2 regions of the Pseudomonas lalucatii genome follow, and region 2 is predicted to be linked to the other one. Evidence: predicted binding sites of a transcription regulator. Region 2 holds the regulator's gene; the other holds the start of a gene.
The links. The regulator FliA, encoded in region 2, starts transcription of late flagellar genes. The targets are predictions, from matches to a motif close to CTAAAGTTTNNNNNNNNNNNGCCGNTAA.
Positions count from the first base shown of each region.

Region 1: a site for FliA is predicted at 2,925-2,952, ahead of I0D00_RS05730 (flagellar protein MotY). Genes of this name have one in related genera too.

Region 1 covers NZ_JADPMV010000001.1:1,266,407-1,271,436, forward strand. Annotated here, with positions in the region: gene I0D00_RS05715 (PA3496 family putative envelope integrity protein) at 1-20, shown strand, start outside; gene gloA (lactoylglutathione lyase) at 91-483, opposite strand; gene I0D00_RS05725 (argininosuccinate synthase) at 591-1,808, opposite strand; gene I0D00_RS05730 (flagellar protein MotY) at 1,941-2,837, opposite strand; gene pyrC (dihydroorotase) at 3,055-4,101, shown strand; gene rnt (ribonuclease T) at 4,098-4,772, shown strand; partial or broken gene I0D00_RS21700 (peroxiredoxin) at 4,862-4,984, opposite strand.
Region 2 covers NZ_JADPMV010000002.1:160,817-165,846, reverse strand. Annotated here, with positions in the region: gene flhA (flagellar biosynthesis protein FlhA) at 1-1,653, shown strand, start outside; gene flhF (flagellar biosynthesis GTPase FlhF) at 1,669-2,970, shown strand; gene fleN (MinD/ParA family protein) at 3,085-3,915, shown strand; gene fliA (RNA polymerase sigma factor FliA) at 3,912-4,658, shown strand; gene I0D00_RS14015 (chemotaxis response regulator CheY) at 4,807-5,030, shown strand, end outside.

The DNA.
Region 1 (5,030 bases), on a different contig from region 2:
AGTACGATTTCGACCTCTAGCCGTCATCTGCCGCACAAAAAAGAAGCCCCGCCTGAGCGGGGCTTTTTCATTTTTCGACCGACTGGCGGCTCAATCGTTGCGCGACGGCGACAGCAGCTCGATCTTGTAGCCGTCCGGGTCCTCGACGAAGGCCAGGATGCTGCTACCGTGCTTCATCGGCCCCGGCTCGCGGGCGATATGGCCGCCGCGGGCGCGGATGTCCTCGCAGGCCTTGTAGACATCGGCCACCTCCAGGGCGATATGGCCGTATCCGGTGCCCGGCTCGTAGCTGTCCACTCCCCAGTTGTGGGTCAGCTCGATCACGCTGTTGTGCGCCTCGTCGCCGTAGCCGACGAAGGCCAGGGTGAACTGTCCTTCCGGATAGTCCTTGCGGCGCAACAGGGTCATGCCCAGCACCTCGGTATAGAAGGCGATGGACTTGTCCAGGTCGCCGACGCGCAGCATGGTATGCAGCAATCTCATCGGTTGTTCCTCCTTGCAAGCCGCTTGTGGCGGCGTAGAAAGCACGACCCCGGCATGGGCCGGGGTCGTTTGACGTCAGGCCATGGCAGGCCGCGGGGCGACTGCCGTTACAGCAGATTACGCCCCTTGTTCGCGGCAATGCGCATGCGCAGCGCGTTGAGCTTGATGAAGCCCGCCGCGTCCTGCTGATTGTAGGCGCCGGCATCGTCCTCGAAGGTGGCGATGTTGGCGTCGAACAGCGACTCGTCGGACTTGCGGCCGACCACCACGACATTGCCCTTGTACAGTTTCAGGCGCACCACGCCGTTCACGTTGGCCTGGGAGGCGTCGATCATCTGCTGCAGCATGACGCGCTCCGGGCTCCACCAGAAGCCGTTGTAGATCAGGCTGGCGTACTTGGGCATCAGCTCGTCTTTCAGGTGGGCCACTTCGCGGTCCAGGGTGATCGACTCGATGGCGCGGTGGGCCTTGAGCATGATGGTGCCGCCGGGGGTCTCGTAGCAGCCGCGCGACTTCATGCCGACGAAGCGGTTCTCGACGATGTCCAGACGGCCGATGCCGTTCTCGCCGCCGATGCGGTTCAGCTCGGCCAGCACGGTGGCCGGGGTCAAGTCCTTGCCGTCGATGGCGACGATGTCGCCGGCGCGGTAGGTCAGCTCGATGTAGGTCGGGGTGTCCGGCGCCGCTTCCGGCGACTTGGTCCAACGCCACATGTCTTCTTCGTGCTCGGTCCAGGTGTCTTCCAGCACGCCGCCCTCGTAGGAGATGTGCAGCAGGTTGGCATCCATGGAGTACGGCGACTTCTTCTTGCCGTGGCGCTCGATCGGGATCTCGTGCTTCGCGGCGTAGTCCATCAGCTTCTCGCGGGACATCAGGTCCCACTCGCGCCAGGGGGCGATCACCTTGACGCCCGGCTTGAGGGCATAGGCGCCCAGCTCGAAACGCACCTGGTCGTTGCCCTTGCCGGTGGCGCCATGGGAGATGGCGTCGGCGCCGGTCTCGTTGGCGATCTCGATCAGGCGCTTGGCGATCAGCGGGCGGGCGATGGAGGTGCCGAGCAGGTACTCGCCCTCGTAGACGGTGTTGGCACGGAACATCGGGTAGACGAAGTCACGCACGAATTCTTCGCGCAGGTCGTCGATGTAGATTTCCTTGACGCCCATGGCCTGGGCCTTGGCGCGCGCCGGCTCGACTTCTTCCCCCTGGCCGAGGTCCGCGGTGAAGGTCACCACTTCGCAGTTATAGGTATCTTGCAGCCACTTGAGGATCACCGAAGTGTCCAGGCCACCGGAATACGCCAGGACTACCTTGTTTACGTCGGCCATGCCAATCAACTCCACGGGGTTGTTCGGGAAAACCCGTGATTCTACTGACCCTGACGGTCAATTTACAGGGGCGCGACAGCTTGTGACGATGAAGCGACAGCTTCTTGCAGGCGTGCGACGCCTGCCGGGCACTCAGGAGCCGGCCGCGGGTGCCGGCGCGGCAGTTTCCGGCGCGGCCTCCACCGCCGGTGGCGGTGCCACCCGCTCCAGGCGTATGCCGACCCGCCGGTTCTTCGCCCGGTTGGCCGCGCTGCTGTTGGGCACCAGCGGATAGCGCTCGCCGTGGAAACGCAGGCTGATCTGCTCCGCCGGCACACCATTGGCCTCGAGGTACCGCTGCACCGCCAGGGCCCGACGGCGCGACAGGTCGCGGTTGGTCAGGCGGTTGCCGCTGTTGTCGGCATGGCCGTCGAGCTGGATGCGATTGACGCTGGGATCGGCCTTGAGAAAGCTCAGGATGATGTCCAGCTTGGCCTGGGCCAACGGCTCCAGGTCGACGCCGCCGCCGGGAAAGCCGACCTGGCTCTGGCGCACCTGCTCGAAGTTGACCGGCAGCAGCTTGGCGGTGCAGGCCAGGTAGTCCTCGTAGGCCTTGCGGAACTTGACCGGCAGCAGGCGCACCTCGAGGCGCTCGCCGCCCTGCAGGGTGCGATGGCGCACCAGCGGGCTGCGGCCCTCGAGCAGGCCGGTGAGCAGGCGCCCGGCCTGGTACTGCGAACTGCTCAAGGGCACCTCGCCGCTGCCAACGCTGACCGCGCCCAGGTTGATATCGCCGCGTCCCGGCTGCCAGGGCGCCGCCGCGGCCAACAGGGTGGCGGTTCCACGGCCCAGCCAGCGTTCGCGCACCTGCAGGCGGAAGGTCGCCTGTTCACCGGCGCGGCGGACGAACTGGCCGGCGCCGAAGTCGGTGATGGGCTGCGACAGACGGCACTCGAACTGGTCGCCGTCCACCAGCCACTCGACCTTTTCCAGGCGGGTCTGGAAGCTGATGGCCGCGGCAGGCGGGGCGAACGACAGGCTGACGAGCATGCCGACGAGCAGGCTGGGCAGACCGAACGGGCTGAGGCGGGACTGACGCACGGCGGGCTCCACGGGGAATTACGGAGTTCAACCGGGGTATCGGTGGCCTGCCGGAAAACTTAAGCCCGGGCGTTGTCCGGCAGCGCCCCAGGCATCGGCCCGACGTGCCCTGGCGGGGCTTTTCCGGTAGCATTCCAACCACGTTTTGCCCGCCCGGAAGCCCCCCATGACCGACCGCCTCACCCTGCTGCGTCCCGACGACTGGCACATCCACCTGCGCGACGGTGCCGTACTGCCGCACACCGTCGCCGATGTCGCGCGCACCTTCGCCCGCGCCATCATCATGCCGAACCTGGTACCGCCGGTGCGCAACACCGGCGAAGCCGAGGCCTACCGCCAGCGCATCCTCGCCGCGCGGCCGGCCGGCAGCCGCTTCGAGCCGCTGATGGTGCTCTACCTCACCGACCTGACCAGCCCCGCGGACGTGCGTGCGGCCAAGGCCTCTGGCTTCGTCCACGCGGCCAAGCTGTACCCGGCCGGCGCCACCACCAACTCCGACTCCGGCGTGACCAGCATCGACAAGATCTTCCCGGCCCTGGAAGCCATGGCCGAGGTCGGCCTGCCGCTGCTGGTCCACGGCGAGGTGACGCGCAGCGAGATCGACGTGTTCGACCGCGAGAAGGCCTTCATCGACGAGCACCTGAGCCGCGTGGTCGAGCGCTTCCCCGGGCTGAAGGTGGTGTTCGAGCACATCACCACCCGCGATGCCGTGCAGTTCGTCGAGGCCGCCTCGGCCAACGTCGGCGCCACCATCACCGCCCACCACCTGCTGTACAACCGCAATCACATGCTGGTTGGCGGCATCCGCCCGCACTTCTATTGCCTGCCGATCCTCAAGCGCAACGTGCATCAGGAGGCCCTGCTCGATGCCGCCACCAGCGGCAGCAGCAAGTTCTTCCTCGGCACCGACTCGGCGCCCCACGCCAAGCACGCCAAGGAAGCCGCCTGCGGCTGTGCCGGTTGCTACACCGCCTATGCCGCCCTCGAGCTGTATGCCGAGGCCTTCGAGCAGCGCAACGCGCTGGACCAGCTGGAAGGCTTCGCCAGCCAGCATGGTCCCGACTTCTACGGCCTGCCGCGCAATAGCGAGACCATTACCCTGGTCCGCGAGGAGTGGCGCGCCCCGGCCAGCCTACCCTTCGGCGAGCAGACCGTGATTCCCCTGCGCGCCGGCGAGACCCTGCGCTGGCGCGTACTGGAGGAGCAGGCGTGAGCGAAGACCTGTACGACGACGAAATCGAGAGCAGCACCCCGTCCGCCGCGCGCCACCCCATGGCGGCGCGCTTTCGCGGCTACCTGCCGGTGGTCGTGGACGTCGAGACCGGCGGCTTCAACTGCGCCACCGACGCCCTGCTGGAGATCGCCGCGACCACCATCGGCATGGACGAAGGCGGCTTCCTCTATCCGGACCACACCCACTTCTTCCGCATCGAGCCGTTCGCGGGCGCCAACATCGAGCAGGCGGCCCTGGAGTTCACCGGCATCAAACTGGACCACCCCCTGCGCATGGCGGTCAGCGAGGAGCATGCGCTGAACGAGATATTCCGCGGCCTGCGCAAGTCGCTGAAGGCCAACGGCTGCAAGCGGGCGATCCTGGTCGGCCACAACAGCAGCTTCGACCTGGGTTTCCTCAATGCCGCCGTGACCCGCACCGGCATCAAGCGCAACCCCTTCCACCCCTTCTCCAGCTTCGACACCGCCACCCTGGCCGGCCTGGCCTATGGCCAGACCGTGCTGGCCAAGGCCTGCCAGGCGGCCGGCATCGAGTTCGATGGCAAGGAGGCGCATTCGGCGCGCTACGACACCGAGAAGACCGCCGAGCTGTTCTGCGGCATCGTCAATCGCTGGAAGGAAATGGGCGGCTGGATGGAATTCGACGACTGACTGCGTCGCAACGCCTGAGAAAGCAAAAAAACCGGCCTAGGCCGGTTTTTTTGTGGGCAGGTGGTCGGCGCTCTCCGAGCCCACCACCTGCCCCTGTCGACCGGCGTATTGCGCCAGGCGCTGTGGCCGAAGCAGGAGTCGAGGGATATGCCGATCCGGTCGACGTTGCGCGCCAGGAACTCGGACATGCGATGTTCGAAGACGATCAGCTCGCACCAACTGATCCGCCCATGGCACACCTCGCTTTTGTGCACCGCC
Region 2 (5,030 bases):
GACGCCATGCCGGGCAAGCAGATGGCCATCGACGCCGACCTCAACGCCGGCCTGATCGACCAGACGGACGCCAAGAAGCGTCGCGCCGAGGTGTCCCAGGAGGCGGACTTCTACGGCTCGATGGACGGTGCCAGCAAGTTCGTCCGTGGCGATGCCATCGCCGGCCTGCTGATTCTGTTCATCAACCTGATCGGCGGCATCGCCATCGGCATGTTCCAGCATGGCCTGAGTTTCTCCGATGCCGGCAAGGTCTACACCCTGCTGACCATCGGCGACGGCCTGGTGGCGCAGATTCCCTCGCTGCTGCTGTCCACCGCCGCGGCGGTGATGGTGACCCGGGTCTCCAGTTCCGAGGACATGGGCGCCCAGGTCAACCGGCAGATGTTCGCCTCGCCGCGGGCCCTGGCGGTGGCGGCGGCGATCATGATCGCCATGGGCCTGGTGCCCGGCATGCCGCACTTCTCCTTCATCAGCCTCGGCCTGGTGGCCGCCGGCGCCGCCTACTGGATCGCCAACAAGCAGCGCCAGGGCAAGGAGGCGGAAATCAAGGAGGTGCAGCGCCAGCAGGAGCTGCTGCCGGCGCAGAAGGCCCAGGAGGTCAAGGAGCTGGGCTGGGACGATGTCACCCCGGTGGACATGGTCGGCCTGGAGGTCGGCTACCGGCTGATCCCGCTGGTCGACCGCAACCAGGGCGGGCAGCTGCTCGCGCGGATCAAGGGGGTGCGCAAGAAGCTGTCCCAGGAGATGGGCTTCCTGATGCCCTCGGTGCATATCCGCGACAACCTCGACCTGCTGCCCAACGCCTACCGCCTGACGCTCATGGGGGTCAGCGTGGCCGAGGCCGAGGTCTACCCCGATCGCGAACTGGCGATCAACCCGGGCCAGGTGTTCGGCACCCTCAACGGGATGGCCGCCAAGGATCCGGCGTTCGGCCTGGAGGCGGTGTGGATCGACGCCAGCCAGCGTGACCAGGCGCAGTCCCTCGGCTACACGGTGGTGGATGCCAGCACCGTGGTCGCCACCCATCTCAACCAGGTGCTGCACAAGCACGCCCACGAGCTGCTCGGTCACGAGGAGGTCCAGCAGCTGCTGCAGCTGCTGGCCAAGAGCTCGCCGAAGCTGGCCGAGGAGCTGGTGCCGGGGCTGGTGTCGCTGTCGACCCTGCTCAAGGTGCTGCAGGCGCTGCTGCAGGAGCAGGTGCCGGTGCGCGACATCCGCACCATCGCCGAGGCCCTCGCCAACGTCGCGGGCAAGAGTCAAGATCCCGCCGCCATGCTGGCGGCGGTGCGCGTGGCGCTGGCCCGCGCCATCGTGCAAAGCATCGTGGGACTAGAGCCGGAGCTGCCTGTGATCACCCTCGAACCAAGGTTGGAACAGATATTGCTCAGTAGTCTGCAGAAGGCCGGGCAGGGCTCCGAGGATGGCATCCTCCTGGAGCCGGGCATGGCCGAGAAGCTGCAGCGCTCCCTGGTGGAGGCGGCGCAGCGCCAGGAAATGCTCGGCAAGCCGGTGATTCTGCTGGTGGCCGGGCCGATCCGGGCGATGCTCGCGCGGTTTGCGCGGCTGGCGGTGGCGAGCATGCATGTGCTGGCCTACCAGGAAATTCCGGACAACAAGCAGGTCACCATCGTCGCGACGGTGGGGCAGAACTAACCGAGGTTACAGGCCATGCAGGTCAAACGCTTTTTCGCCGCCGATATGCGTCAAGCCATGAAGCTGGTCCGCGATGAGCTGGGCGCGGATGCCTCGATCATCGGCAATCGCCGGGTGGCGGGCGGGGTCGAGCTGACCGCCGCGCTGGACTACCAGGTGCCTGCCGCGCCGGCCCGTCAGCCGAATCCGGCACTGGAAGCCGAACTGCGCAAGACCCAGTCGCGCATCGCCTCGGCTCAGGCCGAACTGACCACCCGGGCGCAAGCCGACGAGGGCAAGGATCGCCAACTGTTTGGCGCGCAGCCGAACATGCCCGCCGACAGCCTGGCCGCGGTCCTGGCCAAGCCCCAGGCGCCGCGCCAGGCGAGCAGCGATAACCAGGCCCTCGATGCCATGCGCTCCGAGTTGCACGGCCTGCGCGAACTGATCGAGGTCCAGCTCGGCTCTATCGCCTGGGGCCAGATGCAGAGCCGCCGGCCGCAGCAGGCCAACCTCTGGCGTCGCCTGCAGCGCATGGGCCTGCCTGCCGAGCTGGCGCGGGTGCTGCTCGAGCGCGTGGCCAATGTCGCCGAGCCGCGCCAGGCCTGGCGCATGCTGCTGGCGCACCTGGCCCATGCGATCCAGACGCCGAAGCAGGAGCCGCTGGAGGAGGGTGGGGTGATCGCCCTGGTCGGCCCCGCCGGCATGGGCAAGACCACCACCCTGGCCAAGCTGGCGGCGCGCTACGTGCTCAAGTACGGCGCCCAGGGCATCGCCCTGGTCAGCCTGGACAGCTATCGCATCGGCGCCCAGGAGCAGGTCAAGACCCTCGGCCGTATCCTCGGCGTGCCGGTGACCCTGGTCGATCCCGGGCAGTCCTTGACCCAGGCCCTGGCGCCCCTGGCGAAGAAACGCGTGGTGCTGATCGACACGGCCGGCCTGCCGGCCAACGACCCGGCCCTGCGCATGCAACTGGAAGCCCTGGCCAGCCGCGGCATCAAGTCCAGAAACTACCTGGTCATGGCCGCTACCAGCCAGAGCCAGGTGCTCAAGGCCGCCTACCATAGCTACAGGCGTTGCGGCCTGAGCGGCTGCATTCTGACCAAGCTGGACGAGGCCGCCAGCCTGGGCGAGGTCATGGGGCTGGCTATCGGCCAGCGCCTGCCGGTAGCCTATGTGGCCGATGGCCCGCGCATTCCGGATGACCTGCAGGTGCCGCGCAGCCATCAGCTGGTGAGCCGGGCCGTGGGCCTGCAGGCCGCGGAAGACCCCAGCGAGGAAACGATGGCCGAGCTGTTCGCCGGCCTCTATCAGCAGCCGGCGCGTCGCGCCGGTTGATGAGGCGGCGGTGATGACTCAGTGGCATGGGGTGCCGGTTGGCCTCGTGTCGGACAGGCGGGGTACGCTTAGCCAAGTGGCTCCAGTCGACGTTAGACAAGGTGTGTAGATAACATGGGTATGCATCCCGTACAGGTGATCGCGGTGACCGGCGGCAAGGGTGGCGTCGGCAAGACCAATGTGTCGGTGAATCTGGCCCTGGCCCTGGCCGATGTCGGCCGGCGGGTCATGTTGATGGACGCCGACCTGGGGCTGGCCAACATCGACGTCCTGCTCGGCCTGACCGCCAAGCGCACCCTGGCCGATGTGGTCAGCGGCGAGTGCGACCTGCGCGATGTGATCCTGCAGGGGCCCGGCGGCATCCGCATCGTCCCGGCCGCCTCGGGCACGCAGAGCATGGTGCAGCTCTCGCCCATGCAGCATGCCGGCCTGATCCAGGCCTTCAGCGACATCAGCGAGAACCTCGACGTGCTGATCATTGACACGGCCGCCGGCATCGGCGACTCGGTGGTCAGTTTCGTGCGCGCCGCCCAGGAGGTGCTGGTGGTGGTCTGCGACGAGCCGACCTCGATCACCGATGCCTATGCGCTGATCAAGCTGCTCAACCGCGACTACGGCATGAGCCGTTTCCGCGTGCTGGCCAATATGGCCCACAGTCCGCAGGAAGGACGCAATCTCTTTGCCAAACTGACCAAGGTCACCGATCGCTTCCTCGACGTCGCGCTGCAGTATGTCGGCGCGGTGCCCTACGACGAGTCGGTGCGCAAGGCCGTGCAGAAGCAGCGTGCGGTCTATGAAGCATTTCCGCGCTCCAAGTGCGCGCTGGCGTTCAAGGCGATCGCGCAGAAGGTCGATGCCTGGCCGTTGCCGGCCAACCCGCGCGGTCACCTGGAGTTCTTCGTCGAGCGCCTGGTGCAGCAACCGACCGCGGACTCGGCGGTATGACAGCAGCCTCTGGACTTCGTATGTATAGCAAGGCGCAAGGGCAGGATTCCCAGTATCAGCTGATCGAGCGCTATGCCCCCCTGGTCAAGCGCATCGCCTACCACCTGCTGGCGCGCCTGCCGGCCAGCGTGCAGGTGGACGACCTGATCCAGGCCGGCATGATCGGCTTGCTCGAAGCCTCGAAGAAATACGACTCCAGCAAGGGTGCCAGCTTCGAGACCTTTGCCGGCATCCGCATTCGCGGCGCCATGCTCGACGAGGTGCGCAAGGGCGACTGGGCGCCGCGCTCGGTACACCGCAACAGCCGCATGGTCAGCGATGCGATCCGGGCAATTGAGGCCAGAACCGGTCGTGACGCTAAAGATCACGAGGTCGCGGCCGAACTCCAATTGAGTCTCGAAGATTACTACGGCATTCTTGGCGACACTTTGGGCAGCCGCCTGTTCAGCTTCGACGACCTGCTGCAGGACGGCGAGCACGGCGGGCTGAGCGAAGACGCCAATGCCACTCAGCAGGAACCTTCTCGTGATCTTGAGGATGAGCGCTTCCAGGCGGCGCTGGCCGATGCCATCGCCAACCTGCCGGAGCGTGAGCGGCTGGTGTTGGCGCTGTATTACGACGAAGAGCTGAATCTCAAGGAGATCGGCGAGGTGCTGGGGGTCAGCGAGTCGCGGGTCAGCCAGATTCACAGCCAGTGCGCCGCCCGACTGCGTGCGCGCCTGAGCGAGTGGCGTGCGCGCTGACGCGCTGGGTAGTTGAGAGGCGGGTTGCTGGGAAGCGCGGCGCAATGCAGTGGTTTTACGGCGGCCAGTCAGGCCGGTTTCACGATTAAGGGCGTAGCCAGGGGCTGGCTGCGTTTGGGACTGTACGGAGGTCGACTTGGACAAGAACATGAAAATCCTCATCGTTGATGACTTTTCAACGATGCGACGGATCATCAAGAACCTCCTGCGTGATCTGGGGTTCACCAATACCGCGGAGGCGGACGACGGCACCACCGCGCTGCCGATGCTGCACAGCGGCAGCTTCGACTTTCTGGTGACCGACTGGAACATGCCGGGCATGACCGGCATCGACCTGCTGCGCGCGGTGCGTGCGGACGAGCGCCTCAAGCA